Regions from separate parts of the Mesorhizobium sp. M0514 genome, predicted to be linked through region 3. Evidence: predicted binding sites of a transcription regulator. Region 3 holds the regulator's gene; each other region holds the start of a gene.
The links. Region 3 encodes LexA, which represses DNA repair genes until DNA is damaged. Its sites were predicted from a motif close to TGTTCNNNNTGTGTTCNG; they were not measured.
Positions count from the first base shown of each region.

Region 1 (10,759 bases), on a different contig from region 3:
TCGTCGGGCTGCATGACCTGCTTGATGCATTGCTTGGCGACATGGGCGGCGAGCCCCTGCTCGGTGACCCAGAGTTCCCGCTGCCGCTCGGTGATCACCCAGCCCGGCGCAATCGCATTGACGCGGATGCCGTCGACCCCAAGCTTGCCCGCGAGACCTTTGGTGAGGCCGAGTATGCCGGCCTTGGCGGCGGTGTAGGCCGGCATATCGGGGTGGTTGATGAGATAGGAGGTTGAGGTGAAGTTGATGATCGAACCGCCGCCGGCCCGCTTCATGCCCGGCGCGACCGCCTGTGCGGTGAAGAAATGCGGGCGCAGATTGACGGCGAGATTATTGTCCCAGAACTCGACGGTAACGTCGGCGACGTCGTGGCGTTCGTCCCAGGCGGCATTGTTGACCAGCACGGTGACGTCGCCATGCGCCTCAGCCGCTTTGGCGGCCGAAGCGCGCAACGCCTCGACGTCACGCAAATCGGTCTTGAGGTAGAGCGGTCGCCGGCCAAGTTCTTTTTCGACGCGGTCGGCAAGCATCGTGCTTGGGCCATCGGCGATGTCGATGAAGGCGACATGGGCGCCCTGGCGAACGAAGCCCTCGGTCAGTGCCGCACCAATTCCGGAACCGCCGCCGGTGATCAGCACCGAGGCTCCCCTGAGGTCGGCAAAATCGGCCGATGGCATCATATTTTTCTCTCCCGATCCGGTCGGCGCGCATCCTATCCAGCCAAGTCCGGGGAGCAAGGGCGAAAACGGCGATTTGTTTGGCTTATGTCAGACAAAAGGACGCAAGATGGCGGCCACAGTCGATCTTGGCTCGCACCGCTGACTTGCTCGACGCAGGCAAGACCGCCGGTCAGACTGCCTTGGCGTAGAGGGCGCCGCGATAGGAATCGCGGAGGTAGCCGAGCGTGGCGTCGGCGTCGACCGGTTTGCCGAAGAGATAGCCCTGGCCGCCGGCGCAGCCGAACTGGACGAGGCGGTCGGCCTGCGCCTCCTCCTCGATGCCTTCGGCGACGACATCCATGCCGAGCCCTTCGCACATGGCCAGAATGGCGCGGATGATGTGTTCCGACGGGCGGTCGTCGAGGATCGAGGAGACGAAGGCGCGGTCGATCTTGAGCTTGTCGAAATGGAATTCGCGCAAGCGGCCGAGCGAGGACTGGCCGGTGCCGAAATCGTCGAGCGAGACTCGGATGCCGACGCGACGCAGGTCCTCGACGATCTTCTCGGCCGAGGCCGGATCGTTCATCAGGCCGGTTTCGGTGATCTCGATCTCCAGCCGTCGCGGATCGAAGCCGGTGCGGTCGAGGATCGACAATATGTGCAGGCCGGTGTTCTGGTCGACGAGTTGCGAGGGCGACAGGTTGAAGGACAGGAACAGGTCCTTCGGCCAGCTGCGCGCCGCTTCGGTCGCCTTGCGCAGCACCAGCTGCGACAGCGGGCCGATGATGCCGCGCTCTTCGGCGATCGGGATGAACACGGTCGGCGGCACCACGCCGAGGTCGCGATCGGTCCAGCGCGCCAGCGTCTCGAAGCCGATGGTGCGGCGGGTGGTCAAATCGACGATGGGCTGGAAATGCGGTTCGACCTCACCGGCCGAGACGGCACGGCGCAGCGCCTGTTCGATGCGGGTGACGCGCTTGGCCGCCTCTTCCATTTCGCGGGTGTAGACGACGACCCGGCCACGGCCCGAACGCTTGGCGTGGTAGAGCGCCGTTTCGGCCTTGTTGACGAGGATTTCCGTGGTTTCGTCGCCGGAATAAAAGAGCGAGCAGCCGACCGAGGCCGAAAGCCTGGCGGTGCGTTCGCCGACATCGTAGGGCGCCGACAGGATTTCGATCATCATGCGCGACTTCTCGGCCGCCGCTTCCTCCGAGAACACCATCGGATACAGGAAGGCGAATTCGTCGGCGCCGATGCGGCAAACGGTGGAGTGGCTGTCCATCGAAGCGCGCAGCCGCATTGCCACCTGGATCAATATGTCGTCGCCGGCCTTGTGGCCGAACAGATCGTTGATCGGCTTGAAGCCGTCGAGGTCGAGAATGCCGACCGTGAACGGCGCGGGATCGTCTGCACGGTCGCTGATCAGGCGATCGACCTTGTCGAAGAAGCGGCGATGGTTGCCAAGCCCGGTCAGCGCATCGGTGAACGCCAGATCCGAGTTTTCCCTGCTTGCCTGCCCGGTGCCAAACGTCGTTTGCATCGGTATCCCTGTTTGTGACGCCCGAAATTTAGGCTGAGACTGGCAGCAAAGCGTTTAGGAAGCGTATCGCGAAATCGATTTTTCGCTGGCGAATGATGCTTTAGCGGACGCGGTAGAGTTCGACCGGGGTTCCGCGCGTTTCGGCCACCGGTTCGAGCCAATCGGGGACGCTTCCCTGCATCAGCCTGGCCAGGAAGCCTTGCGGCGCCTTGGCGGCAAGCATCTTGCTTTCGGCGCTGCCGCGGCAGAGCGCCATCAGGCCGACGTGGTGAGCCGCCGCGATCATCCTCGCCTGGTCCGCCGATCCGAGGAAGGCATCGAGCGCAAGCAGGTCGCCGGCGATGTTGCGATGATAGGGGCCGGCAAAGACGCGGTGCCCGGAATAGGCAAGGATGGGCGAGCCGAGATTGGAAATGGCAAGCACCGTGGTGTCCGGCAGCCGGGCCAACGCCGCGAAGGAGGCCTTGCGCTCGCAGGACGGATCGCTGTCGGTGTCCTGTGCCTCGACCGAGACCTTGCTGGCCTCGAATACGCTCGACGTCGCGGCGGCAGCGCCGGCCCAGACGGCATTCGCCGACACCAGCCAGACCGCCGCCATGCGCAGCGATACGCTGCGCGCAGGGCTGATCCTCGCCCGTTCGCGCCAGCTTGCGATCCAGGCCGACAGCGGGATGACGGCAAAGGCGATCGAGAATGTCGAGCCGCGGACCTGCCAGGCGCTGACGATGAAGGCGCCGACCAGCAAGGCGCCGACGAGGCTGTCCTGGCGGCGCCATGGTCCGCGCAGGCGAAGCGCCATCAGCGCGATCGCCACCAGCGGCGTGACATAGCGCGCCGCCAGCGACGCCGGCTCATTGACGGCAATACTGAACAGCGACTGCGCCTCGTCGATGTGATCGAGCCACAATTCCTTGAGGCGCGGATCGAGGTTTGCGTAGGGAGCCGCAAGGCATTGCGGAAACAGCGCCACGATGACGGCGCCCAGCCCAAGCGCGAGCAGGCTAAGCGAGATCAGGCGGCGGCTGGCCGTGCCATTGGACACCGTGAGCGACGTCACGGCGGCAAGCCCCAGTCCGGCGACTGCCGCCACCACGAACTGCACAGCCGAGAAGGCATCGCACTGCGGCTGGCCCATGGCCGATGGCGGGATGGTGGTGACGAAGACGAGGGCTGAAACCCCGGCAAAGCCGAGACCGAAATCCCTGGCGATCCGGCGTTCGCCGCCGGGATCGACGACGAACAGCAAAGCGATGCAGGCGCCGATGGTGGCGACATAGGGCGCGGTTTCCATGCCGACGGCCAGCGTCAGGGCCGCACACAGCCCGGAAATCAGCGCCGCCCAGCGACGCGCCGGCGCCTCGAGCAGCAGGCTGAGGCTGGCCATGGTCAGCGTCAGCTGGACATTGTGATGATCGAGCGCACCCGGCAAGAAAATGCCGATGAAATGCAGCGCCGCCGCGCCGATGACGATAGCGGGCAGCACGGCGCCGACGCCGGCGAAGCTGCGTGCCGCACGGGCTGTAAAAAACACCGCCAGGCAAAACAGCAGCGACGGCCACAGCACCTGTGCGACCACTTCGGCCATGGCCATGCTGCCGGTCAGCGCCGAGGCGGCGAGGATGATGGCGGCGAGCGGTGCGTCGACCAGCCGCGACCAGTGCATGACGAAACCGCCTTCCGGCCCCATCCTGTACTGATGCAGGTCGAACCAGCCCTGGCCGGCCAGCATGTCGCGAACCTCGACCAGCCGCAGCAGGCTGTCATTGTCGCCGCCGGCATTGCTCAATTCGCGAAAGCCCGTGGCGGCATTGACGGCCAGCACCACCAGCATGGCAAGCAGCGCCAGCGTCATATCGGACTTCCAGGAGGAAGCACCCGCCTTGGCTGCGTTCATCATCATGACCTTCGTCGGAAAGACTGCGGCCTTAAACCTAGCCTTAACAGCTTCAATAAATAGTAAAGTCGCCTGAGCGAGGCCGCATATGAGCGCGGCCGGAGGCTCCGCCGGGTGTCGGGAGACGGAAATGCCGCACGAAGTCCGCCATGAGCCGGCCATTGCCGTGCTCCTGCCTTGCTACAATGAGGAACTGACCATCGCCGAGGTGGTGCGGCGCTTTCGCGAGACGCTGCCATCGGCCGAGATCTATGTCTATGACAACAATTCCAGGGATTTGACCGCGCTCAAGGCGCGCGCAGCGGGCGCCATCGTCGTCCGCGAGCCGCGCCAGGGCAAGGGCAATGTCGTGCGGCGCATGTTCGCCGACATCGATGCGGACATCTATCTGATGGCCGATGGCGACGGCACCTATGCGCCGGAAGATGCCTCGCTGCTGATCAACATCCTGCAGACCGAGCGCTGCGACATGGTGGTTGGCACCAGGCGCGGCGTCACCGACGATGCCGGCCGTTCCGGCCATGCCTTCGGCAACCGCATCTTCAACAGCCTCTACAAGCGGCTGTTCGGCGCCGACTTCACCGACATCTTCTCCGGCTACCGCGTCTTCTCGAGGCGTTTCGTCAAGAGCTTTCCCGCGGTTTCCGGCGGCTTCGAGATCGAGACCGAAATGTCGGTGCATGCCTCGCAGCTCAAACTGCCGGTGAGCGAGATCGCGCTCGATTATGGCCGCCGGCCTGAGGGATCGTCGTCGAAGCTGTCGACCTATCGCGACGGCGCCAGGATCCTGTGGATGTTCGCCATGCTGATGAAGGAGACGCAGCCGCTGCGCTTCTTCGGCGCCTTCGCGATTTTCTTCCTGGCATCGAGCCTTGCCCTGATGACGCCGGTGCTGATCGAATTCGCCCAGACCGGCCTCGTGCCGCGCATGCCGACCTGGGTGCTGTCGGTCGGCCTGCTGCTGCTCTCGATGCTTGCGATGGTGACCGGATTGATCCTCGATTCGGTATCGCGCGGACGCGCCGAGCAGAAGCGCATTTTTTATCTCTCGGTGCCGTCAGGCCGGGTCGAACGGCGCGAACGCACTGGTGAAATCCCGAAGGCCGAACCGGGCAAGACGCCCCGGGCCGCCTGAGGCCGTGAGCCGGCTCGTCCGCTTCGTCCTGGCCGGCGGCGTTGGTTTCGTGGCCGATGCCGCGGCGCTCTGGCTGCTCTTGGCGGTGACGCCGCTCGGTCCCTTCGTCGCCCGTGTCCTGTCGATCGGCTTTGCGCTGTGCGTCACCTGGCAGATCAACCGGCACCTGACCTTTTCGCCGTCGAGCCGCGGCGTGGCGCAGGAGGGCGCGCGCTATGGCGGCGTCGGCATCGCCACCAGCATCGTCAACTATCTCATCTACTGCGCCATCCTGTTTGCGCTGCCGGCGCTGCCGCCGCTGGCCGCACTTGCCGTCGCCTCGCCGGTCGCCATGGCGCTGTCGTTCCTCGGTTACTCCCGGCTGGTCTTCGACCGTTAAAGGTCTGGGCCAAGCAAGCGCGATTGGCAGAAGCCGCCAAGTTCCGTATATCGGCGACAGAGCCTGCTGGAGACCGGAAGATGCCCCTGAAAATCGCCGTCCAGATGGACCATGTCTCCACCGTCTCGATCGCCGGCGACACGTCGTTTGCGCTGTCGCTGGAGGCGCAGCGGCGCGGCCACCAACTGTTCCACTATACGCCCGACCGGCTGTCGATGCTGGGCGGCAAGGTGTTTGCCCGCATCGAAGAGATGAAGCTCCGCGACGAGAAGGGCAATCATTATACGCTGGGCGACAAAGTGCGCACCGACCTGTCGGAGATGGATGTGATCCTGCTGCGCCAGGACCCGCCCTTCGACATGAATTACATCACCACCACGCACATTCTGGAGCGTATCCATCCCAAGACACTGGTCGTCAACGACCCGGCCTGGGTGCGCAACAGTCCGGAAAAGATCTTCGTCACCGAATTCCCCGATCTGATGCCCGAAACGCTGATCACCAAGGATCCTCAGGAGGTCGCCGCCTTCCGCAAGGAGTTCGGCGACATCATCGTCAAGCCGCTCTACGGAAATGGCGGCGCCGGCATCTTCCATCTCAAGGAGGATGACCGCAACCTCGCCTCGCTGCTCGAAATGTTCGCCCAGCTGTCGCGCGAGCCCTATATCGTCCAGCGCTATCTCAAGGACGTGCGCAAGGGCGACAAGCGCATCATCCTGATCGACGGCGAAGCGGTCGGCGCCATCAACCGGGTACCGGCCGACCACGATTCGCGCTCCAACATGCATGTCGGCGGACGCGCCGAAGAGACCGAGCTGACGGAACGCGAACGCGAGATCTGCGCCCGAATCGGCCCGTCCTTGAAAGAACGCGGCTTCATCCTCGTCGGCATCGACGTGATCGGCGACTACATGACCGAGATCAATGTGACCTCGCCAACCGGCGTGCGCGAAGTGCAACGTTTCGGTGGCGCGGATATCGCCAGCCTGTTCTGGGACGCGGTGGAGGAAAAGCGGCGGAATTCGGCCGCGTAGTGTGCCTTGCTACGGAGGACCTTGGTGGTCCAGAGAAGCATCGAAAGATGCTCTTATCGGGTAAGACTGCCGAGCAAGCGGCTCATCAAATCAAACTATGTCCCGGAAGCGCTGAGGCCTCAGTTTCGGAGGAAGGAGACCGATAAGTCTGGTCTGCAATTTTCGCTGTGGTGTTGCCCAGTCTTTCAGCAGAAAACCCGCATCGGAGTTCTTTTCCAGCAATGCAAAAGCCGCAGACAGTCCGATCAGGTCGACCAAGGTCCTGCGCATTGAGTGGCGGGAGATTAAATGCGCCATTCCCGGCGCCACTTCGCACCAACGATTGGCCAGTGCCCGCCGTATCGCTATTTCAGTATCAGGCGACATCCTGCCGAGGCCAACTCCGGTACCCAGGATGCGCCCGTCCGCCCAGCCATTGCCGCCGTGAAGCCGATAACTGCCAAGAGCCCGCCCAATCCTCACGGTTCCGCCGATCATATGGGCGGCACGAGCCATATAACCATCGGCACATATCCTTATCTCGTGCGGATCGGATGGACGCATGATTTCAAGCGGAGCTCGACGAAACATCATCCCCGATGTGGTTGACCAAAACCAACCCACGGTACCCCGATCAATAAATAATAATGTTGGGTCAGCTTCGGTGTCGACATGCAGGTAGCCGCTCATTTTCGGCATCGATCGCGGGTCGTTCAGGTGGAATACGGGATGACCGCCCGCAAGCAGGTTGCCGGCCATATCTATCACCACCTCATCGGAGCTCGACATTGCCGCGATACGGGTGTGGCTGAGATGCGCTCTCACATGGCATTCTATGAAGTCAGGATGCCAAGCATCGTCACCGTCAAGGAACGAGATCAGGGGCCCGGCTGTCGCGTCAAGCCCGGTCATCATTGCTGTCAACTGCCCGCCATTTTGCAGTCGGGGCAGAAAGCGGAAACGACTGTCGCCAAGCTGGGACAGACACTCTTCAATCCTTCGGCGGGAACCGTCGGTCGAAAAATCATCGACCACCACGCATTCGAACGCAGTGTATGTCTGCGCCGCTACGGATCGGATCGCAGTGTCGATGAATGCCTCTTGATTGAAACAGCCCACGCAAACGGATACGGTTGGTAGCGCGATGTGAGAACCAGCCCCGCTTGGGACGATGTTTTCTTTCAAGAGGCGCTTCTCCGTACACCAGATTTGATCGCCTGAGATATTCCGTAGATCAACTGGCGATGTTTCTTTGCCAAGTTTCTCTCGTCGAAGCGAGTTTTGCCCCGCACTCAAGATCGCAATTGCCGCATGTTGACCCTACAGCACGGGTATCGCCCTCCTACCAAATTCGAGATTGTCAGAGCCATGCTGCGTCATGGCCACAAACTCAGAAAAGGGCACCCTTCCGCGAAGTCGCAACCTGCTCTTCAGGCCAGTTTGCTGTCTGACGATCCGTTAATATCCTATTCGGGAATGTCCGGTACGCCGCTCGGATTAGCAAGTCATATGCCTTTCCTTCCACGCGGCCACCGCGCCTGGTTTCTCATCTCGCCAACCTGGTCCATCGAAAACAGTGCTAGCGTCAAAACCATCCGGACCTATGCCGTTCTGCATAGACTCAAGAACCCCCGTCACTCGCTAATCTTCCTATCCAACACTCAGGCCGAGGCTGATCTGTTGAATCAGTCCGGCGAGGCCGCCGTCCTGCACAACAAGACGTCAACAACCTCCGAACACATATTCAGGCCCCTCAATGACGTCCCTGTAGAATTTGATGCAATCTACAATGCGCAACTGGCTCCGTGGAAGCGCCATGACTTGTCGCTTGGCATCCAGCGTTGCGCATTTGTCTTCTATCGAGATTCAAGCGGGTCCTCCACGACGGAGTCGGAAAGAGCGCGAATAAATCGGCATAGGGAGCTCGCGCCGCATCACGTCTTTATCAACGAGTTTGACGGCACCGGCAAGCCGGTCCGATTGGCACCGGCTCAGGTGAACACGCATCTAAATCGTGCAGCCGTGGGAATCTGTCTCTCTCACCTGGAAGGACCAATGTTCGCCAGCACGGAATATCTTCTCGCGGGCCTTCCAGTGGTCACGACGCCGAACCATGGCGGCCGAGACCTTTATCTGGATGACGACTATTCGCTCACAGTTCCACCCGATCCTCGATCCATCGCGGAGGCTGTCTTAGCGCTGAAGGAGCGACGAATTCCCCGGGATTACATTCGTTCGCAAACTTTGAAACGAATCGAACGAGACCGCGGGCGGTTCATAGACCTTGTAAACGAGATTTTTCTGGAGAGCGGCTCTTCGCGCCGGATCGCCCTGCCTTGGCCTTTCAGATATCCTGTCATGGAGTGGCTTCCACCGCAGGTCGCGATCGATCGATCGCTTTCAGGTTCGGTCGATGCCTTCATCACCGCTTAGAAGCAACAGCCTCAGATTGCCGAAGGGCCTAGTCGCCTTGTTAACGCGGTCGAGGAGGCGGAGCAGCCGTTCCATTGCTTAACCATCTTCCGTTTTTGCAACCGGCACAGCGCGCTGCAACCACGATCGCATGTTCCTGTAATGTTCTTGCCTTGGCCTGAAATCTATGGTTGTCTTGTCCCTGACGTCGCTCGCGGTCTGAACCACAAGGCCGAGGCGAGCCGATATCCGGGGGCAGAGCAAGATGGTGGCGCGGGTTCGCACGGTTGCTTTCCAGGGCATCGAGGCCGTGTCGGTCGATGTCCAGGTGATGATCGCGCCGGGCAAGGTCGGCATGCAGATCGTTGGGCTGGCCGACAAGGCGGTGGCCGAAAGCCGCGAGCGCGTGCAGGCGGCACTGCATGCGTCGGGCCTGTCGATGCCGTCGAAGAAGGTGACGGTCAACCTGGCGCCTGCCGATCTGCCCAAGGAAGGCAGCCATTACGATCTGCCGATCGCGCTCGGCCTGATGGCCGCGCTCGGCGCTATTCCCGGCGACATGCTGGCCAGCTATGTCGTGCTCGGAGAATTGTCGCTCGACGGTACCATTGCCGCGGTGGCCGGTGCGCTGCCAGCCGCGATCGGCGCCAATGCCGAGGGAAAGGGCCTGATCTGCCCGTTCGGCTGCGGGCCAGAAGCGGCCTGGGCGGGCAAGGATTTCGACATATTGGCGCCGCGCAGCCTGATTGCCATCGCCAATCATTTTCGCGGCACGCAGGTGCTGTCGCGGCCCGAGCCCGGCATCCATGTCTCGGCGCGCGACCTGCCCGACCTCTGCGACATCAAGGGCCAGGAAAGCGCCAAGCGGGCGCTGGAAGTGGCGGCGGCCGGCGGCCACAATCTGTTGATGGTCGGGCCTCCCGGCTCGGGAAAATCGATGCTGGCGCAGAGGCTGCCCTCAATTCTGCCGCCACTGGCGCCCAAGGAACTTCTTGAAGTCTCGATGATCGCCTCGGTGGCCGGCGAACTCGGCGAAGGCAAATTGACCGACCGACGGCCGTTCCGCGCCCCGCACCATTCGGCCTCGATGGCGGCGATGGTCGGCGGCGGCATAAGGGCACGGCCGGGCGAAGTATCGCTTGCCCATAACGGCGTGCTGTTCCTCGACGAGTTTCCCGAATTCACGCCGCAGACCTTGGATGCGCTGCGCCAGCCGCTGGAGACCGGCGACTGCATGATCGCGCGCGCCAACCACCGCGTCACCTATCCAGCGCGCATCCAGCTGGTAGCGGCGATGAACCCGTGCCGTTGCGGCATGGCCGGCGAGCCCGGCTATCGCTGCCTGCGCGGCGAACGCTGCCGCACCGACTACCAGGCGCGCATCTCAGGCCCGCTGCTCGACCGCATCGACCTCAGGATCGAGGTACCGGCTGTCTCGGCCGCCGACCTGATCCGGCCCGACCGGGCGGAGAAGAGCGCGGCGGTCGCCCAGCGCGTGGCGCGCGCCCGCACCATCCAGCGCGAGCGGTTCGAGCGGCTGGGCGTCACCAGCGCCACCACCAACGCCCATTGCTCGCCTTCTGTCATCGAGGACATCGCCGCGCCGGACGCAGCCGGCCTGTCGCTGCTGAAAGACGCCAGCGAGAAACTCGGCTTTTCTGCGCGCGCCTATCACCGCGTGCTTAAAGTGGCGCGCACACTGGCCGACCTCGACGCCAGCGAGGCCG
Region 1 covers NZ_JAMYQZ010000004.1:118,726-129,484, forward strand. Annotated here, with positions in the region: gene NKI61_RS03255 (SDR family NAD(P)-dependent oxidoreductase) at 1-680, opposite strand, end outside; gene NKI61_RS03260 (putative bifunctional diguanylate cyclase/phosphodiesterase) at 850-2,199, opposite strand; gene NKI61_RS03265 (GtrA family protein) at 2,300-4,099, opposite strand; gene NKI61_RS03270 (glycosyltransferase) at 4,224-5,228, shown strand; gene NKI61_RS03275 (GtrA family protein) at 5,233-5,607, shown strand; gene gshB (glutathione synthase) at 5,688-6,641, shown strand; gene NKI61_RS03285 (glycosyltransferase family 2 protein) at 6,732-7,805, opposite strand; gene NKI61_RS03290 (glycosyltransferase) at 7,989-9,053, shown strand; gene NKI61_RS03295 (YifB family Mg chelatase-like AAA ATPase) at 9,298-10,759, shown strand, end outside.
Region 1: NKI61_RS03295 (YifB family Mg chelatase-like AAA ATPase) is a predicted target of LexA. The motif match lies at 9,185-9,202, and genes of this name have one in related genera.

Region 2 (10,759 bases), on a different contig from region 3:
TTGATCCGCGGCGAGTTGGAAGCCGCAGGTTTCTCCCGTGTGGTGATCGACACGAGGGCCGAACAAAGCCGTGCCTCCTCGCCGCGCCTTCCGGCGGTTGCCTATTGCCAGGGAACTCCGCTTCGCAACGAAATCGAGGCCAGAGGAAAACTGGAAGCCGCAACCGATCACGCCGCGTCCGTGATTGCAGCCAGACACGGCAGCGGCGAGGTTGCGGCCAAGATCCAGGCGCACGTGATCGTGGCTACGGTCTAATGCATGGCGCCCAGAAGTGTGCCGCGGTTCTGGGACAACGACATGCATCAAAACAAAGACTTTTAAAGCGCGTCGTATGAATCCGTTCAGCGCGACGCGCTTTAATCGTCGCCTTCGACGACACGTAGCCTGAGCTGCCCCGTCTTGGAATCCGCCACCCGCACCCCGGCTTCGGCCTTGGCGGGTCCGCCACCGCGCACTTCGGCTTCGCTTTCGCCAAACTCCAGCGCTTCGATCTTTTGGCCGCGCTTGGTCACCTTCGACGTCGACACCAGTATCTCGTCGATATCCTTGGCCGACTGGCCAAAATGCGTCTGCAACCGGCGCACGCGTTCGTCGACGCGCGCGACGTCTTCCATCAGCCGGATCACCTCGCCCTGGATCAGATGCGCCTGTTCGCGCATGCGGGCGTCTTTGAGGATGGCCTGGATGACCTGGATCGACAGCATCAAAAGCGACGGTGAGACGATGATGACACGCGCCCGGTGCGCCTTCTGGACCACGGCGTCGAAATTCTCGTGGATTTCGGCGAACACCGATTCCGACGGCACGAACATGAAGGCGGTGTCCTGCGTCTCGCCCTGGATCAGGTATTTTTCCGAGATATCGCGGACGTGAATTTCGATGTCGCGGCGGAAAGCCTGGGCCGCGATCTTCTGTTGTTCGGCGCCATCGGCGGCGCGGATGGCGTTCCAGGCTTCCAGCGGAAACTTGGCGTCGATGGCAAGCTGCGGCGCACCGTTCGGCATCCTGACCAGGCAGTCGGGACGGCTGCCGTTTGACAGCGTTGCCTGGAACTCGTAGGCGCCCATCGGAAGGCCGTCGGCGACGATCGCCTCCATGCGCGACTGGCCGAAGGCGCCGCGCGTCTGCTTGTTGGACAGGATCGCCTGCAATTGCACGACCTGGCCGGCCAGCGACTGGATGTTGCCTTGCGCGGTGTCGATGACCGCCAGCCGTTCCTGCAGTTTGGCGAGGCTCTCATGCGTCGATTTGGTCTGTTCGGTCATGGTTTGACCGAGCCTGCCGGTCATGGCGTCGAGGCGCTGGCCGATCGACTGGTTGAGTTCGGCCTGCCTTGCGCCGAACACGTCGGCGATGGCGCCCATGCGGCCCTGCATCTCGGCCTGGCTTTGCAAAATGCCGGCCATCCGCGCCTCGGCGTCGCGGGCGTGGTCGGCGGCTTCCGCCGCGGCGATGGTGCGCGCCTTGGCCGATCGCCACAGCGCCACGACAAGCGCCAGGAACAGGCCGAGAAACACCAGCGCGCCGAGGGTCAGTGCATGGCCGAGCGTGATCGTCGTGGCGCCAAGCCGGGCAACGGGTTCGGAAAGGATGGTGCTCAGGTCGTTCATCCCGCCAGCATAGCCGATTCGCAGACCTGGCACAGATCAAAACGTGAACGAGACCGATTCGCACCGGTTGACGCTTCTCCTGCGACGTTTTAGGTGAGGCGCCATGTCGATCAAGCCGCTCATCATCCTTCCCGATCCCATCCTGCGCCAGGTTTCCAAACCAGTCGAACGCGTCGACGCGCCTTTGCGCAAACTGGCCGACGACATGCTGGCGACGATGTATGATGCGCCGGGCATCGGCTTGGCCGCAATCCAGATCGGCGAGCCGCTGCGCATGCTGGTCATCGACCTCGCCAAGGAAGACGAGCCAACGGCGCCGCATGTGTTCATCAATCCCGAAATCCTCGAAAGCGCCGACGCCCGCTCGGTCTACGAGGAAGGCTGCCTGTCGATCCCGGACTATTACGCCGAGGTCGAGCGTCCCGCCTCGGTGCGCGTGAAATATCTCGACCGCGACGGCAAGCTGCAGGAGATCGAGGCCGAAGGCCTGATGGCGACCTGCCTGCAGCACGAGATCGACCATCTCAACGGTGTGCTGTTCATCGACCACATCTCGAAGCTGAAGCGCGACATGGTGGTCAAGAAGTTCAAGAAGCTCGCCAAGGACAAGGCGCCGGGCAAGCTGGTGGGATAGGGAAGATGCCGCTTCGCGTCATCTTCATGGGCACGCCGGAGTTTTCGGTGCCGGTGCTGCGCGCGATTGCCGAGGCCGGGCACGAGATAGCAGCCGTCTACACCCAGCCGCCGCGCGCCGCGGGCCGCCGCGGGCTGGAACTGACACCGTCGCCGGTGCAGCGCGAGGCTGAGCGGCTGGGCATCGAAGTGCGCACGCCGCTGTCGCTGAAGGGCGAGGCCGAGCAAGCTGCTTTCCAGGCGTTGCGTGCCGATGTCGCGGTCGTCGTCGCGTATGGTTTGCTGTTGCCGAAGGCTATTCTGGAGGCTCCGCGCCTCGGCTGCCTCAACGGCCACGCCTCGCTTTTGCCGCGTTGGCGTGGTGCAGCTCCCATCCAGCGCGCCATTATGGCCGGCGACGTCGAGACCGGCATGATGGTGATGCGCATGGAAGAGGGCCTGGACACCGGTCCGGTGGCACTGGTTGAAAAATGCGCCATAGAGCCCGATATGACGGCCGGCGATCTGCACGACCGCTTGATGAATATTGCTGCCACGCTGATGGTGGAAGCGCTGTCCCGATTCGAGACAAATACCCTGGCATCGACTTTGCAGGCGGCTGACGGGGTGACCTACGCCAGGAAAATCGATAAGTCGGAGACACGTGTGGACTGGACGCGCCCGGCTGCGGAGGTCCACAATCACATTCGCGGGCTGTCGCCATTCCCCGGCGCCTGGTGCGAGGCCGACATCGGCGGCCGCACGGAACGGCTGAAACTGCTTCGCTCCACGCTTTCTGAAGGTACGCTTTCTGAAAGCATGGGCGAGTCGGGAGGAATTCTCGATGACCGGCTGACGGTCGCCTGCGGGTCGGGCGCGGTCAGGCTGGTCGAAGTTCAACGGGCGGGCGGAAAGCCTGCTGCCGCGAAGGAGTTTCTGCGCGGGGCCAAGATCGAAAAAGGAATGAAGTTCTCATGAGCATGATGTCGATACGCGGCGCGACGCCGCGGGACCGCGAGGCCATACGCCTGGTCGAGGAACACGCATTCGGCCAGCAGGCGGAGGCCGGGCTGGTCGACGCTCTGGTCACCGGCGGCGACGCCGTTGTCGAACTGGTGGCGGAAGAAGACGGCCAGGTGGTCGGCCACATCCTGTTTTCCAGGCTGTTCGTCCAGAACGGCGGCAAGCAGTTCGCAGCCGTGGCGCTGGCGCCGTTGGCGGTGGAACCTTCGTTCCACGGCTCGGGCATTGGCGGTGCGCTGATCCGCGAGGCGCATATCCGCCTCAGGGATGCCGGCGAGACGCTCGCCGTTGTGTTGGGCGATCCGGCCTATTACGGCCGCTTCGGCTACAATCATGCGCGGGCCGAAGAGTTCGAGAGCGAATATCAGGGCGAAGCGCTGCAGGCGCTGGCCTGGGGTGACGCACCCGAAAAAGGCAAACTGGTCTACGCCCAGGCCTTTACCGCACTCGCCGCCTGAACGAAGGGTGTATGCCGCGTTTTCGTCTCGATATCGAATATGACGGCAGCCTCTTCGCCGGCTGGCAACACCAGGCGGATCAGCCTTCGGTGCAGCAGGCGATAGAGCAGGCGATCGAGAAATTTTGCGGTGAGGCGGTGCGGATACGCGCCGCCGGCCGCACCGACGCCGGCGTGCATGCGACCGCCCAGGTGGCGCATGTCGACCTCGCCAAGGCATGGCCAAACGACAAGGTGCGCGACGCCGTCAACGCGCACCTGCAGGCGGCCGGCGCGCGCATCGCCATCCTGCAGGCCACGGTTGTCCCCAATGAGTTCGACGCCCGTTTCTCGGCCACCGGACGGCACTATCTCTACCGCATCCTCAACCGGCGCGCGCCTGCAGCGATGGAAAAGGGCAAGGTCTGGTGGGTGCCGAAGCGGCTCGATGCGGACGCCATGCACGAAGCGGCGAAAGTCCTGCTCGGCCGACATGACTTTACCACCTTCCGCTCGACGCAATGCCAAGCCAACAGTCCGGTGCGGACGCTGGAGCGGCTCGATGTAAGCCGCCAGGGCGACCTGATCGAAGTCAGGGCCTCGGCGCGCTCTTTCCTGCACAACCAGGTGCGCTCCATGGTCGGTTCGCTGAAACGCGTCGGCGACGGCGGCTGGACCGCCGCCGACCTCAAGGCAGCGCTCGCGGCGCAAGACCGCGCCGCCTGCGGCCAGGTGGCGCCGCCCGACGGGCTTTTTCTCGTCGGTGTAGACTATCCGGAAAAGTTCTAAGCCGGAGCGGCGGTCGGCACAGTGATGCCGAGCAGCGCCACCAGGCCGAACAAGACGGCCAGAGACACCACCAACATGCCTGCGAACACGGCGCTGCCGACAGCCGCGCCCTTGCCGATCGCGGCGTTGGTCATCCGCCAGGAGAGTACCAGCGACAGCACCACCAGAACCAGCCACACCAATTCGGCAACCGGGTTGCCAGACGGCAGGAAAAGCCTGATCAGCGCTGAAGGCAGCAGCATCCAGGCAGTGATCGCCGACGCCCAGTTGCTGGCGACGACATAGTGGACGAAGCGGTCGCCGATGCCGGCGCGCGATGCGACCAGGGCAAGCACAACCAGGGGCAGCAGCCACGAGCCGAGGTCGACGGTCGCCAGGCGAATCAACATGCCCAGCCGGCCGGCGAACGCATTGGGATCGCCGATCTCGTTGGCCGTGCCGACCCAGCCGACGATCATCGCCGGCGCGGCGACGACGATGGCGAAGAAGGAATTCCAGAAGCCGTCCGCCGAAAGGTCGAGCAGCCGCAAGCCGTCGGCCTTTCCGAGCATCAGCCGCCAGGCGCCGTTAAGCGATGAAGAGGTCTCGTCAACCGAAAGCATGATCAGCCCTGCTCGAACCAGTCATCGATGAAGCGCTGGTAGATTTGGGTCAGCGTCTCGAGGTCGGCCAGTGCGACGCGCTCGTCGACCATGTGCATGGTCTTGCCGACGAGGCCGAACTCGACCACCGGGCAATAGTCCTTGATGAAACGCGCATCCGAGGTTCCGCCCGAGGTGGACAGCGCCGGCTCCTTGCCGACTGTCGCCTTGATCGACCCGCGCAGCGTCTCGATCAGCTTGTCGTCGCGCGTCAGGAAGACATGGCTCGGCCGGTCGCGCCAGATCAGCTCGTAGTCGACCGGCGTCTTGCCGGTCCGGTATTTCTTGCGCTTCGCCGCCTGGTCGAGGCGGTTATGGATCTCGGCCTGCACCGTCTCGGCAGTCCATGTGTCGTTGAAGCGGATGTTGAAGGTGGCTGTCGCCTTGGCCGGAATAACATTGGTCGCCGGGTTGCCGACATCGATCGAGGTCACTTCCAGATTGGTCGGCTGAAAATCCTTCGTGCCCTTGTCGAAGACGGGCGACAGCAAGGCGTCGACCAGGCTGATCAGGCCGCGCACCGGATTGTCGGCGAGCAATGGATAGGCGACATGGCCCTGGCGGCCGTTGACCGTGACACTGCCCGACATCGAGCCACGCCGGCCGATCTTGATCATGTCGCCGAGCGTGTCCGGATTGGTCGGCTCGCCAACGATCGCGGCGTCCCATCTCTCGCCCCTGGCCGCCGCCCAGTCGAGCAGTTTTGTCGTCCCGTTGATCGCCGGCCCCTCCTCGTCGCCGGTAATCAGCAGCGAGACCGAGCCTTTCGGACCACCCTTTTTCTCGACATGGCGCGCCACGGCGGCGATGAAACAGGCGATGCCGCCCTTCATGTCGACGGCGCCGCGGCCATACATCTCGCCCTTGGCGATCTCGGCGGCGAAGGGCGGATGCGTCCACGACGCCTCGTCGCCCGCCGGCACCACGTCGGTATGGCCGGCAAACATCAGATGCGGCCCATTGCCGGAGCGACGCGCGTAGAGGTTCTCGATGTCGGGGGTGCCGTCTTCGGAAAACACCGGGCGTTCGACGGAAAAGCCGAGCGGCTTCAGCATGCCTTCCAGGGCAGCCAGCGCGCCGCCCTCGGCGGGCGTTACGGAGGCGCAGCGTATGAGGGTCGCGAGGTTGGCGGCGGGATCGGTCGGCAGTTTCATGGGCAAACCGATAGTCGAAAGCGAAAGGCCTGTCACGGCCAGAGATGATGACCGGTCCTGCCGCCGACATTATGGTTTTCCTGTCGTATAGTGCAGGCCAACACGAGATAATCGCATGGCCAACGCCGAAAAGACCATCGTCATTGCCGGCGCCGGCAGCATCGGCTGCTATGTCGGCGGCTGCCTGGCGCTGGCCGGACGCAAGGTGGTGTTTTTGGCACGGCCAAGCATCGCGACGGTCTTGCTGGACGGCGGCCTGCGCATCACCGATCTCGATAATCGCGACCGATCCATCCGGCCGGAGTCCGTCACCACTGATCCCGCCGCTGCCCTGGCCAGTGCCGACGTGGTGCTGGTGACGGTCAAGAACGGCGCTACCGAGGAGATGGCGTCGCTTGTTGCCGGACATGCGCGCGGCGAAGTCGTGGTGGTCAGCCTCCAGAACGGCGTCGGCAATGCCGACCGGTTACGCGCCGGGCTCGGTGGACGGACTGTGCTCGCCGGCATGGTGCCGTTCAATGTCGTCCAGTCGGCCATAGGCAATTTGCCGCTTCACGTGCATCGCGCCAGCAACGGCAAGGTCATGATCGAAGATGGCGTGACCGGCCTTGCCGGCCTTCTCGAAGTCGAAGGGCTTGGCGTGGAAACCCATCCCGACATGAAAGCCGTGCAGTGGGGCAAGCTGCTGATCAACCTCAACAACGCGCTTGTCGCCTTGTCCGGCCTGCCGCTGGCGAGCGAACTTGCCGACCGCCGCTGGCGGCGGATCCTGGCCGGTCAGATCGACGAGGCCCTGGCGGCGATGAAGGCGTTACATATCGCGCCGGCACGAATCGGCGGCTTGCATCCCGTCCTGCTGCCGAAACTGCTCCGGCTGCCGGACTGGCTGTTCCGGCTGGTCGCCCGCCGCATGCTCGCCATCGACCCGCAGGCGCGTTCGTCGATGTGGGACGACCTCCAGCGTGGTCGGCCGACCGAGATCGGTGACCTGCAGGGGGCCGTCCTGAGCCTCGCCGAAAAGGCCGGCACGCCGGCGCCTCTGCTGAAGCGGGTCACCGTGCTGGTGCGGCAGGCCGAGCGGGAAAAGCGCGGCTCACCCGGGCTGACGCCGGAAACCGTCACTGGATAGTCTACTTGCCGCGAGCCTCGGGCCTTGGCCCGCAAAATAGGCGCGTAGGCCCGCCGCGTCACAGCTTTGGTGCGCGCCTCGGAGCCGGCGCTTTGCTCGCCGAGCCTGGCGCCGGCAGGGGCTGCGCAGCCGGGTGGTTCTCGATCAGCGTGATCTTCTGCCAGATCTTGCGCGACAGGTTGGACGCCAGGTTCTCGACGTCGTTGACGCCGTCGATGACCACATCGTCATTGACCGACTGCGCAAACAGCGCCGCGATCTTGCCGGTGATCGACAGCATCTCCGAGCAATAGTCGAGGTAGCGCGCCAGGTCGGCGGCATTGGTGATGCGCGCCGGCGAATGCGCGGTCGGCCTGAAATTGGCGGACAATGCTGCCGGATCCTTGGTCAGCTGGTGCATGTCGATGACATGGATCAGCGATCTCAACCCATGCAGCTGGCGAAACACCCGCTTGCGCTTGATGCGCTCCTCGGTGCGGATCAGCGCCAGCAGGCCGAGCACGGCAAGGATCATCATGTTGATCGTGGCTTCGATGCCTTGCACCGACTGCACCGCATCGTCGGCCTGCGAGATATGGATGAGCGGCAGGATGGTGCCGACGAACAGGAAGATCAGCGCGCCGGCGGCAACTGCGGCGACGATGGCGCCGCGCAGCCACCAGATCGGCGCTTCCAGCGCCTGCGCCGCCTTGGCCAGGTCGCGCGACAGCGACACCAGTTCGGCGGCGACGCCGCGCAGGCCGGCATCGGGAAAACGCTCGGCGACGCGCTCTTCCAGCCGCTCGGCGGTGTCGATGATCAGTTTCGGATCAAGCGTGCGGTAGCGCATGGCGAGATATCCGGTCGGCGCTCATGGTTCAGCCGGCGCGTTGCTGCGCTTGCCGTAGCGGTTCGGACCGGGGTCACCCCGGAAACACGCTAGAACGATGAGAAGAATGGGGCCGATGATAAGAGAGATCAACGCGTAATAAGTCGGCTTGCCGAAATCATGAAACCGCTTTGCGGTTACCGCAAAGCTCGACCATGTCGAGATCAGCAAAACGACCCAGAACACAAGTGCCCAGTTCTGGCTGGTTGCGGTGCCGGGTTCCAGTCTCGACAACTGGTAGAGCGGGAAAAACTGTGCAAGCACCAGCAGCAGCCCGGCGAGCACGTAGGCACTTGGGCTGACGCGCCCTGAGAGGCTGAAGAAAAGCCAGGGAAGTGGTGGTGTGTTGGGCAATCTGGAGCGCTCTGGTTGCTCGGACAGGATCAATCACGCAGCAGCTCGTTGATCGAGGTTTTCGACCGGGTCTTGGCATCCACACGCTTGACGATGACGGCGCAGTAGAGGCCAGGGCCCGGCTCGTTGTTCGGAAAGGCCTTGCCCGGCATCGAGCCGGCGACGACGACCGAATTCGGCGGCACCTCGCCATAAAACACTTCGCCGGTGGCGCGGTCGACGATCTTGGTCGACTGGCCGATGAACACACCCATTCCGAGCACCGAGCCTTCGCGCACGATGCAGCCCTCGACCACTTCGGAGCGCGCGCCGATGAAGCAATTGTCCTCGATGATGGTCGGGCCGGCCTGCATCGGCTCCAGCACCCCGCCGATGCCTACGCCGCCCGAGAGGTGCACATTCTTGCCGATCTGGGCGCAGGAGCCGACCGAGGCCCAGGTGTCGACCATGGTGCCGCTATCGACATAGGCGCCGACATTGACGAAGGACGGCATCAGCACCGCGCCCGGCGCGACATAAGCCGAGCGGCGCACGATCGAAGACGGCACGGCGCGGAAGCCTGCCTTCTCGAAATCGACCGCGCTCCAGCCGTCGAACTTCGACGCCACCTTGTCCCACCAGACCGCCTGGCCGGGGCCGCCCTTGATGATCTCCATCGGATAGAGCCGGAACGAGAGCAGCACCGCCTTCTTCAGCCATTGGTTGACATGCCATTTGCCATCGGGCTGGCGCTCGGCAACGCGCACGGTGCCACGGTCGAGCAGGTCGAGTGAGGACTGGATGGCGTCGCGCGTTTCGCCCCGTGTCGCGGTCGAAATCGTGTCGCGCTCCTCGAAGGCCTTCTCGATCGTCTTTTCGAGGCTGGCCAGATCAGGCTTCGACATGAATTCGCTCCGTTACCACGCTGTTAAGGCCGTCGGCCTTAACCTTGTTTTGAAAGTCGCGCGGACCCTATGTTAAGGCGTATTGGGGGTCAATCGCGCGTGCGCCATGGGACGGCGCAAGTGAACTGTTGGGACGGGTAGAAAGCATATGACTCCTATGGAAAAGGCGGGATGGACGCCGCTGCCGCATTCGGACGAGGATCTGGAGCGCTCGAAAAGCGTTCCCGACACGCCGCAGACGCGCGCCGAAACCTACCGGCTGGCCTGGAACGATCCCGACTTCATGACGCGCCGGGAATTGCGCGCTGTGCGCTTGCAGCTTGAGCTCTTGAAGCCCGAAATGATCCTGGCCGAGCGCGGCATCCGCTCGACGGTCATCCTGTTCGGCGGCGCGCGTATTCCCGAGCCCGGCGGCGAGGCCTGGGCCGCCAAGAACGAGACGCAGAAGAAAAACCTCGAGGAAAACAGCAAATACTACGAGGAGGCGCGCAAATTCGCCCGCCTCTGCTCACAGCAATCGGCCACGTCCTACTACCGCGAATTCGTCGTCGTCACCGGTGGCGGCCCAGGCGTGATGGAGGCGGGAAATCGCGGCGCCGACGATGTCGGCGCGCCGTCGATCGGCCTCAACATCGTCCTGCCACACGAGCAGGCGCCGAACGCCTATGTGACCCCGGAGCTGTGCTTCAACTTCCACTATTTCGCCATCCGCAAGATGCATTTCGTCATGCGCGCCAAGGCCGTCGCGGTGTTTCCGGGCGGCTTCGGTACCATGGACGAATTCTTCGAGACGCTGACGCTGATCCAGACCGGCCGCATGGAGCGCGTGCCGGTGATCCTGTTCGGCAAGGCGTTCTGGCAGCGCGCGATCGACCTCGATTTCCTGGCCGAACAAGGCACCATCACGCCCGGCGACCAGGATATCATCGACTTTGTCGACACCGCCGACGAGGCCTGGGGGATCATCAGCCGCTTCTACAAGTTGGGGGAGTAGGGGAACCGGGAATTGAAGAACTGAAGAATTGAGGAAAAGGAGGTCCGGATCGGTCTCCTTTCACCAGTTCATCAATTCTTCAGCTCCTCAATTCCTCTACCCCTCCACTATCCCCGTCAGAAACGTCGCGAGATCGTCGGTGACGAAATCGACGTCGTCCTCATTGGCCGGATCGCGTTCCCAGATCTCGGCAAAGGTCGGCTCGAAATTGCGCGGCACCACCAGCACCGTGGTCATGCCCAGTGATTTCGGCACCTCGAGGTTG
Region 2 covers NZ_JAMYQZ010000004.1:86,796-97,554, reverse strand. Annotated here, with positions in the region: gene NKI61_RS03135 (class I SAM-dependent methyltransferase) at 1-255, shown strand, start outside; gene NKI61_RS03130 (DNA recombination protein RmuC) at 357-1,610, opposite strand; gene def (peptide deformylase) at 1,714-2,244, shown strand; gene fmt (methionyl-tRNA formyltransferase) at 2,250-3,200, shown strand; gene NKI61_RS03115 (GNAT family N-acetyltransferase) at 3,197-3,703, shown strand; gene truA (tRNA pseudouridine(38-40) synthase TruA) at 3,715-4,470, shown strand; gene NKI61_RS03105 (hypothetical protein) at 4,467-5,072, opposite strand; gene dapE (succinyl-diaminopimelate desuccinylase) at 5,075-6,265, opposite strand; gene NKI61_RS03095 (2-dehydropantoate 2-reductase) at 6,381-7,394, shown strand; gene NKI61_RS03090 (hypothetical protein) at 7,453-8,223, opposite strand; gene NKI61_RS03085 (DUF805 domain-containing protein) at 8,245-8,649, opposite strand; gene dapD (2,3,4,5-tetrahydropyridine-2,6-dicarboxylate N-succinyltransferase) at 8,646-9,500, opposite strand; gene NKI61_RS03075 (LOG family protein) at 9,649-10,494, shown strand; gene NKI61_RS03070 (pyrimidine 5'-nucleotidase) at 10,591-10,759, opposite strand, start outside.
Region 2: NKI61_RS03130 (DNA recombination protein RmuC) is a predicted target of LexA. The motif match lies at 1,643-1,660, and genes of this name have one in related genera.

Region 3 (10,759 bases):
CCGCTGAGCGGCTGGCTGATGTCACCATGGTGGCGCTCGGCCGCGTAGATGAAGGCCGGCGAGCCCGGGCCGCCATTGAGGTATTTGTAGGTGCAGCCGACAGCGAAATCGGCATTGGCACGGTCGAGTTCGACCGGCAAGGCGCCGGCGGTGTGGCAGAGATCCCAGATGATCAGCGCGCCGGCGTCATGTGCCTTGCGCGTCAGCGCCGCCATGTCGCGCAACTGGCCGGATTTGTAGTTGACGTGGTTGACCAGGATGACGGCAACGCTGTCGTCGATCAGCTCCTCGATTGCGGCCGCGTCGACGCCCTCCAGCCGCAGCCGCGTTCCCGGCCGGGTCGAGGCGACGCCTTCGGCCATGTAGAGGTCGGTCGGGAAACTGTCGCCCTCGGCAACGATGACCGACCGAGCCGGCCGCATGCCGAGCGCGGCGTGCAGCAGCTTGTAGACGTTGATCGAGGTTGTGTCGCAGACCACCGTCTGCCCGTCAGCCGCGCCGATCAGTCGTCCGAGCTGATCTCCCAGTTCCACCGGCATGTTGAACCAGCCAGCCGTGTTCCAGGCGCGAATGAGGTCGTGCGCCCATTCCTGCGTGGCGGCCTGCTGCAATTCGCTGAAGACGGCTGGTGACGCGGCACCCAGCGAATTGCCGTCGAGATAAATCACGCCTTGCGGCAAGACAAAGCGTTCACGCATGGAGCGCAGCGGATCGGCGGCATCCATTGCTTCGATTGTAGCGAGATCGGGTGTCGTGCTCATGATCCGGCGCCCCTCCATGGACAAACGCGCGCGGCGGAGCCTGCCGCCCAAACATGCCGGCGACCTTGAGTGGTCGCCCTTGAACTGTCAAACATTATATATAATTCACCCATTGAAAGGCTTTGATATATAATGATCCGCCGAGCGTTTATGTCTGATGGATCACGATGCTGGATGACGAGCAGACCTCGAAGACGGAAGTGGCCTATCGCCTGCTCAGGCGCGATATTCTTGCGACCCAGCTGGCGCCTGCCGCGCCGTTGAAGCTGAGCACGCTGCGCAACACCTACGGCATCGGCTGGACGCCGTTGCGCGAGGCGCTGTCGCGGCTGGAGGCGGAACGGCTTGTGACCGCCATCAGCAACCGCGGGTTTGCGGTCGCTCCCGTCTCTCGGGCGGAGCTCGAGGATTTGGCGCGTGCGCGGCTGGTGGTCGAACTGCCCCTGCTGGTGGAATCGATCGAGAAGGGCGACCGTGAGTGGGAAGACGCGGTCGTTGCCGCCCACTATCGTCTCTCACGGTGCGGGTCTGTTCTCGACGATCCATCGGATGATGCGGTCGACGCGTGGTCCGAAAAACACGATGCCTTCCATGCGGCGCTGCTCAGTGCCGCGACATCCAGCTGGCTGCTGCGCTTCAATGCGACGATTTCCGACCAATTGCATCGCCATCACCGCTTTCTGGGTCTGGCCCCGACGCTGCGCGCCGCCGCCGGCCGCACGGATGGACACCGGAAGGCCGTGGCGGCCCTGCGCGACGCCGTGGCGATCGAACACCATACCGCCCTGATGGAAGCGGCCCTCGATCGCGACGTCAAACGTGCGAAAACTCTGATGACCGCTCACATCGGCTACACGCTGCAGGTCTATGCCCAGAGTGAACCCGGCGCGGATGCTGCGCAGCCCCGTCCGAAAAGGAAGCGGCGATCGTAGCCGACGACGCAGGGCACTTTGTCTTCGTTTCACCCCGTTGCTGGCAACTGGGCGCAGGCGGCGCTCGCAGCGCCGAACGTTACGCTGAACAAAACGTCAACACATTCATTAAACTTTAAAAGGTTGCGGAACACAACTGGAACAGATAGTGTTTGTTCTGGGTTTGTTTTTTCTGATTCTGGTTTCAGAACCCTTGGGGGCCGCGATGCTAACGCGCAAACAACATGAGCTTCTGATGTTCATCCATGAACGCCTGAAGGAGAGCGGAATCCCGCCGTCCTTCGACGAGATGAAGGAAGCGCTCGACCTCGCCTCCAAGTCCGGCATCCACCGCCTGATCACGGCGCTTGAGGAGCGCGGTTTCATTCGCCGGCTGCCGAACCGGGCGCGCGCGCTGGAAGTGCTGCGGCTGCCCGACTCGATCGCACCAGGTCTCAATGCGGCGAGGAAGTTTTCGCCGAGCGTCATTCAGGGCAGTCTTGGTCAAACCGGGCAAGGGCACGGCGGCCAAGGACAAGGCGCGATGGGCCAAGGCGGTCTCGGCCGCCAGATCAAGCCGGGCTCGCCGTCGCGTTCGATGTCGGCCGGCAATGACGATGCCGTTTCCGCGATTTCAATCCCGGTTATGGGACGCATCGCCGCCGGCGTGCCGATCGACGCCATCCAGCATCAGACCCATTCGATCTCGGTGCCGCCCGACATGATCATGGGCGGCGAACACTACGCGCTCGAGGTCAAGGGCGATTCTATGATCGAGGCCGGCATTTTCGATGGCGACACGGTCATCATCCGCAATGCCAACACAGCCAGCCCCGGCGAGATCGTGGTGGCGTTGGTCGACGATGAGGAAGCGACCCTGAAACGCTTCCGCCGCAAGGGCGCCTCGATCGCCCTGGAAGCCGCCAACCCGGCCTACGAGACCCGCATTTTTGGCCCCGACAGGGTCAAGGTGCAAGGCAAGCTGGTCGGGCTGATCCGGCGCTACTGAGCCGGCTTGGGTTTGTACTTTTCACGCTGGTTGTAAGGCGGCAGGCCGCGCGCTTCGCGGGAGAAGCGGCGTTGCTCGTGCCAGGGCCGATACGGCTTGTCGACGGCGAAGCGGATGGTTGGCGCTGCCGCTGCCGATTGCGGATCGAAGAAGACAGCGGCGCTGCCGTCGCGGGCCAGCTGCTTCTTCGTCACGACCAGGACCAGCGGGTCGCGGCACGGATTGTAGGCGGTGGCGTCATCGATGACGATCAGGCTCGCGAAGGCACAGGCCGGCCGCGCCGTCTTGCGGTCTTTGGCAAGGGCTACAATGGCTCCGGAAGGGTGTCGGGCGATACAGAGATCGCCCATGCAATAGAAGGGCGACCCGGGCGGCAGATCGAGCGGATCGAGATCGAACCGCGTATCTGTTGCCTCGAAAATCTCGGGCGGGATAATGGTTTCGGCCCGCAGCGCCCGTTTCCAATTGTCCGTGGTGAATTCGTTGGAGCGTTTGCGGTTGAGGGCGAGTTCGCCGCCACCTATCGGCATGGCCACCAGATGTGCGTCCTCGGATATGAGCACGTCGGGCGTAAGCACCTGCGGCACCGTCAACAGGCCGGCCAGCGCGAAAGGCACGGCCGCCAGCCTGAGCCAGGTGGTGGCCATGGTGGCGATGACGAGGGCGACCGCCACCAACAGCACCGAGCGGATGGAGATCAGCCCGACGGCGTCGACCGGCGAGCGCTCGGAAATCCAGGCCGATATAGCGATCATCGCCATCAGACCCTTGCCCATCACATAGAGGAGCGGCCCGTCGGCGCCGAACGGCATCGCCAGTGCGCTGAGCACGGCAAAGGGCATGACGATCAACGATACAATCGGCATCACGGCTAGATTGGCGATCAGGCTGAGCGGCGACACACGCTGAAAATGCCAGATGGCGAACAGCAAGGTTGCACTGCCGGCGATGATCGAGGTCATGGCGAGGCCGCCCATGGCCAGCGCGAATTTTCGCGACAGGAAGCCGACGAAGGAGCGCTTTGCCGGTGGCGTTCTCACCTTGTCGGCGCGGTAATCGGCCCAGCCGGCATAGGCGCCGACAAGGGCGGCAGTGGCGGCAAACGACATCTGGAAGCTGGGACCGACGACTTCATGCGGCGACACCAGGATAACGGCGATGGCCGAGATCGCCAGATTGCGCATGGTGAGCGCGGCACGATCGAAGAGTACCGCGACCAGCATGACCGCCAGCATGATGAAGCTGCGCTCGGCGGCGACCACGACGCCTGAAATGACGAGATAGGCGGCGATCGAGACAAGCGCTGCCGCGGCCGCATATTTCTTGACCGGCCGGCGCGAGGAGAAATCGGGAAACAGCGCAAAGGCGCCACGCAGCAACGCCATGATGGTGCCGGCAACCAGCGCCATGTGCAGGCCGGAGATGGAGATGATGTGGTAGATGCCGGTGCGCCGCATCGCTTCGTTGACCTCGTCCGGGATGCCGGCGCGCACCCCGACAATCAACGCCGCGGCAATCTCGCCTTCGGCGCCGCCGATCTTGCCCCTGATATGGTCGGCAATGTTTTCGCGCGCGTTCTCGATTGCCGAGGAGAGCCGCGCGGCCAGCGGCGGCGGTCCCTGCGTAGCAATGGTTTTCGGATTGCCGAGAAAGAAGCCGCTGCCGCCGATACCGGTGAAATAGCTGTCGAAGGAGAAATCGTAGCTCTCCGGCCGCACCGGACCGGTCGGCGGCAACAGCCTGGCATAGCCGGTGATCAGGGAGCCGGCGGTCATATCGGCGGGAACGGTCCGCGCCGAGAGCCTGACCCGCTCCGGGGCGTAGCGCAGCTTGGGGTAAGCGGTCGAAACCACGTCGAGCCCAGCCTGATGCGCCCGCTCTCCATCTGTTCGAGACTGACGACGCGGCCGGTCAGCCGTGTCTGGATCTCGGAGCCGAGCATCTGCGTTCCGGCGCGCCAGGTCTCGACCTTGGCGGCGACGACGCCGAGCGCGCACAGCATCGCGGCCATGCAGAACAGATGCGTCCTCGGCCGCGATCGCGTGGCGACAGCGCAACATGTCGCCAGCACCACAATGGCGATTGGCTGCGCAAAGCCGGGCTCGCCGGCCAGCGAGAAATAAATGATGACGCCGGCCGCCAGGAAAACCGGCACCAGCAGGAAGGCGACGCCCCGGTCGAGCTCCGTGTTGGCGGCCACGGCAAGGCTGCGGCGGAGCGCGGGCCATGACGGACGGCGAAGCCGTCTGCGCAGACGGGCGATAGATCCGGGCGCTGTGACTTGCGCCGGCAACGCGTGACCGGGCAGCGCAGGCGCGACGCCGGGATGCGGCTCAGGCAGCGGCTCGGCATAGGGACTATCGGCAAACAGCGAGCGTTCGCTGACGCTTGCCTCGGCGCCTTCGCCTTCCTTCGTGCCCCGGCCACGTCCAGCCATCGGGTCTGCCCCTTGCGCCCCAGACCCCTATGCTACATGAACGCGCAAAGCGCGAAAGTCCGCGTGATCACGTCCACCGCGCCGGAATCGACCATCACCTGGCAAGGACGCTCAATCCTCAATCATATCCTGGCCCTCCGCTCTCAGGCGAGCAAGCCCATCGTGCATTGCCTTCAATTGTTCCGGTGTATGACCCTGCCATTCACCGAGTTCACCCAGGATGAGCAACGGATCACGGGAGCGGTAGGATTTCGTCGGATTACCGGGAAATTTTTTGTCGGTCAGGTTAGGGTCATCCATAAAAAACTCCGTCGGCTTTACGATGTAAATCCTTTGACGACCGTCACCCGTTGCAAGCTCTGCTCCCCAGATGACGGCTTCCAGTGTCTGGGTGAAATAGATCCATGACAGTGGTTTACCTCTGAAATTGGAAGGGTGGCCGACGCTCAGCAGATCCCCGGGTTTCAAATCCGCCCGGGTACCATGGTAGAACGGATCACCCTCCGTATGGTCGGCGTTTTCGGTCATCGGTAGTCCTTCTTTCAATCATGCCTCCTTCGTGGCGAGACCGGCCTGCACACAGTTGCGGTGTTCACGATAATGATTGCAGAAAGGTCAATATGCGTGACCAAGCCAACGCTGTCACGGCGGCGTTGTAGTCGGGCAGTGCCGCATCCGTGAAGAAATGTCCGCTCGTCAGAGGGGGCTACCACCGTCGCAGCGATGTTCCAGGCACTGTGACGGACGCTGCAGCCGAATGAAACCCAGACATTGACGCTGCTGCCAAATGAGGTTGCGCGGAGGTGCGAACAGATTTTGTGCTACAAGGCTCCGGCCTGTTGACGCAACCGATAATTGCCGACGTGCCCCGGCCTCGTCCAGCCATCGGGTCTGCCCCTTGCGCCCCAGACCTCCTATGCTACATGAACGCGCAAAGCGCGAAAGTCCGCGCGATCACGCCCCGCTTTCCAAGCTTCCCGAGAGTTCCATGTCCGACACGGTCGTCACCCGTTTTGCCCCCTCGCCCACCGGCTATCTGCATATCGGCGGCGCGCGCACGGCGCTGTTCAACTGGCTGTACGCCAAGCACACCGGCGGCACGATGGTGCTGCGCATCGAGGACACCGACCGCGAACGCTTCAACGAGGCGGCGACACAGGCCATTCTGGATGGGCTGACCTGGCTCGGCCTTTCCTGGGACGGTGAGGCCATATCGCAGTTCGAGCGCGCGCCGCGCCACCGTGAGGTGGCCGAGGAGCTGGTGCGCCTGGGCAAGGCCTATTACAGCTACGAGACGCCTGCCGAGCTCGAGGCGATGCGCGAGGCCGCACGCGCCAAGGGCCTGCCGCCTCGCTACAACGGCCAGTGGCGCGATCGTGCCCCCTCGGAGGCGCCTCCCGGCGTCAAGGGCGCCATCCGCATCAAGGCGCCGACCGAGGGCGAAACCGTGGTGCACGACCGTGTGCAGGGCGAGGTGCGCTTCCCCAACAAGGACCTCGACGATTTCATCATACTGCGCTCGGACGGCAATCCGACCTACATGCATGCCGTCGTCGTCGACGACCATGACATGGGCGTCACCCACATCATCCGTGGCGACGACCATCTGACCAACGCCGCGCGCCAGACGGTGATCTACAACGCGATGGGCTGGGACGTCCCGTCGATGTCGCATATCCCGCTGATCCACGGCGCCGACGGCGCCAAGCTGTCGAAGCGGCACGGCGCACTCGGCGTCGAGGCTTATCGCGCCATGGGCTATCTGCCCGAGGCGCTGCTCAATTATCTGGCACGGCTCGGCTGGAGCCATGGCGACGACGAGATCATGTCGATCAAGGACATGATTTCGTGGTTCGACATCGGCGATGTCAACAAGGGTGCGGCGCGCTTCGACTTCGCCAAGCTCGAGTCGATCAACGGCGCGCATATGCGCAAGATGGCCGATACCGAGCTGTTCGACATTTTCGTCGCCACTCTGCCATACCTCGAAGGCGGACCGGCTATCGCCGCCCGTCTCGACGATGCCAGGAAGGCGCAGCTGCTGGCCGCCTTGCCGGGCCTGAAAGAGCGCGCCAAGACGCTGGTGGAACTGGCCGATGGCGCGGCCTTCCTGTTCGTCGAGCGGCCGCTGCCGATCGACGAGAAGGCGGCAGCACTGCTCAATGCCGACGCGCGCGCGATCCTGCGCGGCGCACATGCCGCTTTGCAGACTGTTTCGGGCGATTGGTCGGCTGCCGCGGCTGAAGCCGCGGTGCGCGAGTTCGCGACGGCAGGCGGCCACAAGCTCGGCGCCGTGGCCCAACCGCTCCGGGCGGCCCTTACCGGCCGCAGCACCTCGCCCGGCGTGTTCGACGTGCTCGCCGTGCTTGGCCGCGAGGAAAGCCTGGCGCGGATTGCGGATCAAATCGATTAGGAGCGAACTGGCCCAAGAAGATTGGCATTGAAAGGCGGGTTTCGCAGTGCAACATTAGGCCTTGGCCCAATCTGGCACGCACCTCCCAAAATGCGGTGGCGAGTTCGCGCATTCCGGTGATTTCGACGTGTCGTTTGCAGGAATTGCCTTGCCGGCATGAGGAACATGAAGGAGTTTGAGAATGAGCGAAGCTGCGACAAGACTGGAAACCGGCAGCAAGACGACGCACCCGTCGACTGCCACGCTCGAACTGGCCGGCAAGACGCATGAATTCAAGGTGCGAAGCGGCTCGGTCGGGCCCGACGTCATCGACATCGGTGCGCTCTACAACACCACCGGCGCCTTCACCTACGATCCCGGCTTCACCTCGACGGCGAGCTGCGAGTCGGCGATAACCTTCATCGACGGCGATGCCGGCATCCTGCTTCACCGCGGCTACCCCATCGACCAGCTGGCCGAGCATGGCGACTTCCTCGAAGTCTGCTACCTCCTGCTCTACGGCGAACTGCCGACCAAGGCGCAGAAGGACGATTTCGACTACCGGGTAACGCGCCACACCATGGTGCACGAGCAGATGTCGCGCTTCTTCACCGGCTTTCGCCGCGACGCGCATCCGATGGCTGTGATGTGCGGTGTGGTCGGCGCGCTGTCGGCCTTCTATCACGACTCCACCGACATTTCGGACCCATACCAGCGCATGGTCGCCTCGATGCGGCTGATCGCCAAGATGCCGACGATTGCGGCCATGGCCTACAAATACCATATCGGCCAGCCCTTCATTTACCCGAAGAACGAGCTGAACTTCGCCGCCAACTTCCTGCACATGTGCTTTGCGGTGCCGTGCGAGGAATACAAGATCAATCCGGTGCTGGCGCGCGCCATGGAGCGCATCTTCATCCTGCATGCCGACCACGAACAGAACGCCTCGACCTCGACGGTGCGGCTTGCCGGCTCGTCGGGCGCCAATCCGTTCGCCTGTATCGCCGCCGGCATCGCCTGCCTGTGGGGCCCGGCGCATGGCGGCGCCAACGAAGCGGCGCTCAACATGCTGGGCGAGATCGGCCACGTCGACCACATCCCGGAATTCATCGCCCGCGCCAAGGACAAGAACGATCCGTTCCGGCTGATGGGCTTCGGCCATCGCGTCTATAAGAACTACGATCCTCGCGCGAAAATCATGCAGAAGACGGCGCATGAGGTGCTGGGCGAACTCGGCATCAAGGACGATCCGCTGCTTGACATCGCCATGGAGCTGGAAAAGATCGCGCTGACCGATTCCTACTTCATCGAGAAGAAGCTCTATCCGAACGTCGATTTCTATTCCGGCATCACGCTGAAGGCGCTGGGCTTCCCCACCACCATGTTCACCGTACTGTTCGCGGTCGCCCGCACCGTCGGCTGGATCGCGCAGTGGAAGGAAATGATCGAGGATCCCCACCAGAAGATCGGCCGTCCGCGCCAGCTCTACACCGGCGCGCCGGAACGCGACTACGTGCCGATTGCGAAAAGGTGAAAGAGAGTGAATGGTGAATGGTAAGTAGTGAATAGCAGGTAGTAAGTAGCAGCTTGATTATAGGCGAGAGCGCGTTAATCCTATTCACTATTCACTATTCACTATTCACTATTCACTATTCACTAAGGCCTATTCGCTCTCCCGATGTGGCGAAGAACGACATCGGCGGCGATGTCGCCGGAGGGCCTGTCGGTGGCCATGCGTCTGGCAACCTCGCCAAAGCCGTCCTTTTGCCAGGCGCGGTAGGCGGTGTCTGAAAACAGTGCCTCGAGCTGCCGCGCCAGATAGTGCGGCCGCACATACTGGTTGTAGCTTTCCGGCACGACCGGCCGGTCGGCAATAAGGTTGGGCAAAGCAGCGCTCCACACCGTGATCAGGCTCTGCGCCATCAGCATGATCGGATCGAACTTGTAGCAAGAGATCATCGGTACACCCGACAACGCCAGTTCCAGCGACACCGTTCCTGACGCGATCAGCGCCGCATCGGCCTTGCCGAAGGCCTGCCACTTGCGCTCGGGATCGAGGATGACTTCCGGCTCCTGATCCCAGCGCGCCACCGATGTTTTGACCAGTTCGGCGACATGCGGCACCGTCGGCAGCAACAGCCGCAGCCGGTGGCCACGCGCGCGCAGCGCCGACACCGTCTCGCCGAACGGACCGATAAGCCGGCTCACCTCGCCGCGCCGCGACCCTGGCAGGACGAGCAGCGTCTTGACGTGATCGGCCGAGAGATCGCGTGGCTGGGCTTGCGCCCTGGCCGCGCCCAGCACGCCTGGATCATGCGTGAGGCGATGTCCGACGTAAGTGCCGGGCGGGCCGCCGAGACGGCTGAGCTCCTTTACCTCGAAAGGCAGGATGCACAGTATGTGGTCGACATACGGCTTCATCGCGGCCGCCCTACCCGGCCGCCACGCCCAGACGCTCGGGCAGACATAATGGACGATCGGGATCGACGGATCGGCGGCGCGGATCTTTTTGGCGACGCGCAACGAGAAATCGGGGCTGTCGATGGTGATCAGACAGTCGGGTTTTTCGGCGGCGACAGCACTTGCCGTCTGGCTGATCCGCCGCATCAGGCGCGGCAAGTCACGCAGGATGGCGCTGAGCCCCATCAGCGCGATCTCGGCGCCGTCGAACAGCGGCGCCAGTCCGAGCGCCTGCAGATGCCGCCCGCCAGTGCCGACGAGTTGCACCTCGCGCCCGGTCATGCGCTTCAGCGCCTGCACGATGTCGGCGCCCAGCAGGTCGCCGGATTCTTCGCCGGCGACGATGGCAATCTTCAGCGGCTTCTCAGCTGCCATGGACAGACTCCGCAGCCGGCAGGCCGAACACGAACAGGCCGAGCGCATTGGCGCGCGCGACAACGGCGGGGCCTTCGAGGATGAGCGAACGGCCGGCTTCGACGGCAATGCCGGCGAGCCCCGCGGCATGCGCCGCCTCGACGGTCCGGGGGCCGATAGATGGCAGATCGGCACGCAATTCCTGGCCAGGCTTGGCGCATTTGACCAGGACACCGCGCGTCTTGCCGGCCAGCCTGCCATGGCCGCGCAACTGCTGCGTCCGCTCGAGCAGTCCGTGGGTGCCCTCGACGCCTTCCAGGGCAACAGTGCGGCCACCGATGGCAATTGCCGCCTGACCAATGTCGAGCGCGCCGATGGCCTTTGCCGCCGCGTGTGCCGCCTCGATATCGCGCCAGTCGGACTTTCGCGGCGCTG
Region 3 covers NZ_JAMYQZ010000047.1:27,609-38,367, forward strand. Annotated here, with positions in the region: gene kynU (kynureninase) at 1-761, opposite strand, end outside; gene NKI61_RS19565 (GntR family transcriptional regulator) at 929-1,693, shown strand; gene lexA (transcriptional repressor LexA) at 1,899-2,681, shown strand; partial or broken gene NKI61_RS19575 (ComEC/Rec2 family competence protein) at 2,675-5,118, opposite strand; gene arr (NAD(+)--rifampin ADP-ribosyltransferase) at 5,230-5,646, opposite strand; gene gltX (glutamate--tRNA ligase) at 6,107-7,531, shown strand; gene gltA (citrate synthase) at 7,713-9,044, shown strand; gene lpxB (lipid-A-disaccharide synthase) at 9,167-10,345, opposite strand; gene NKI61_RS19600 (LpxI family protein) at 10,335-10,759, opposite strand, start outside.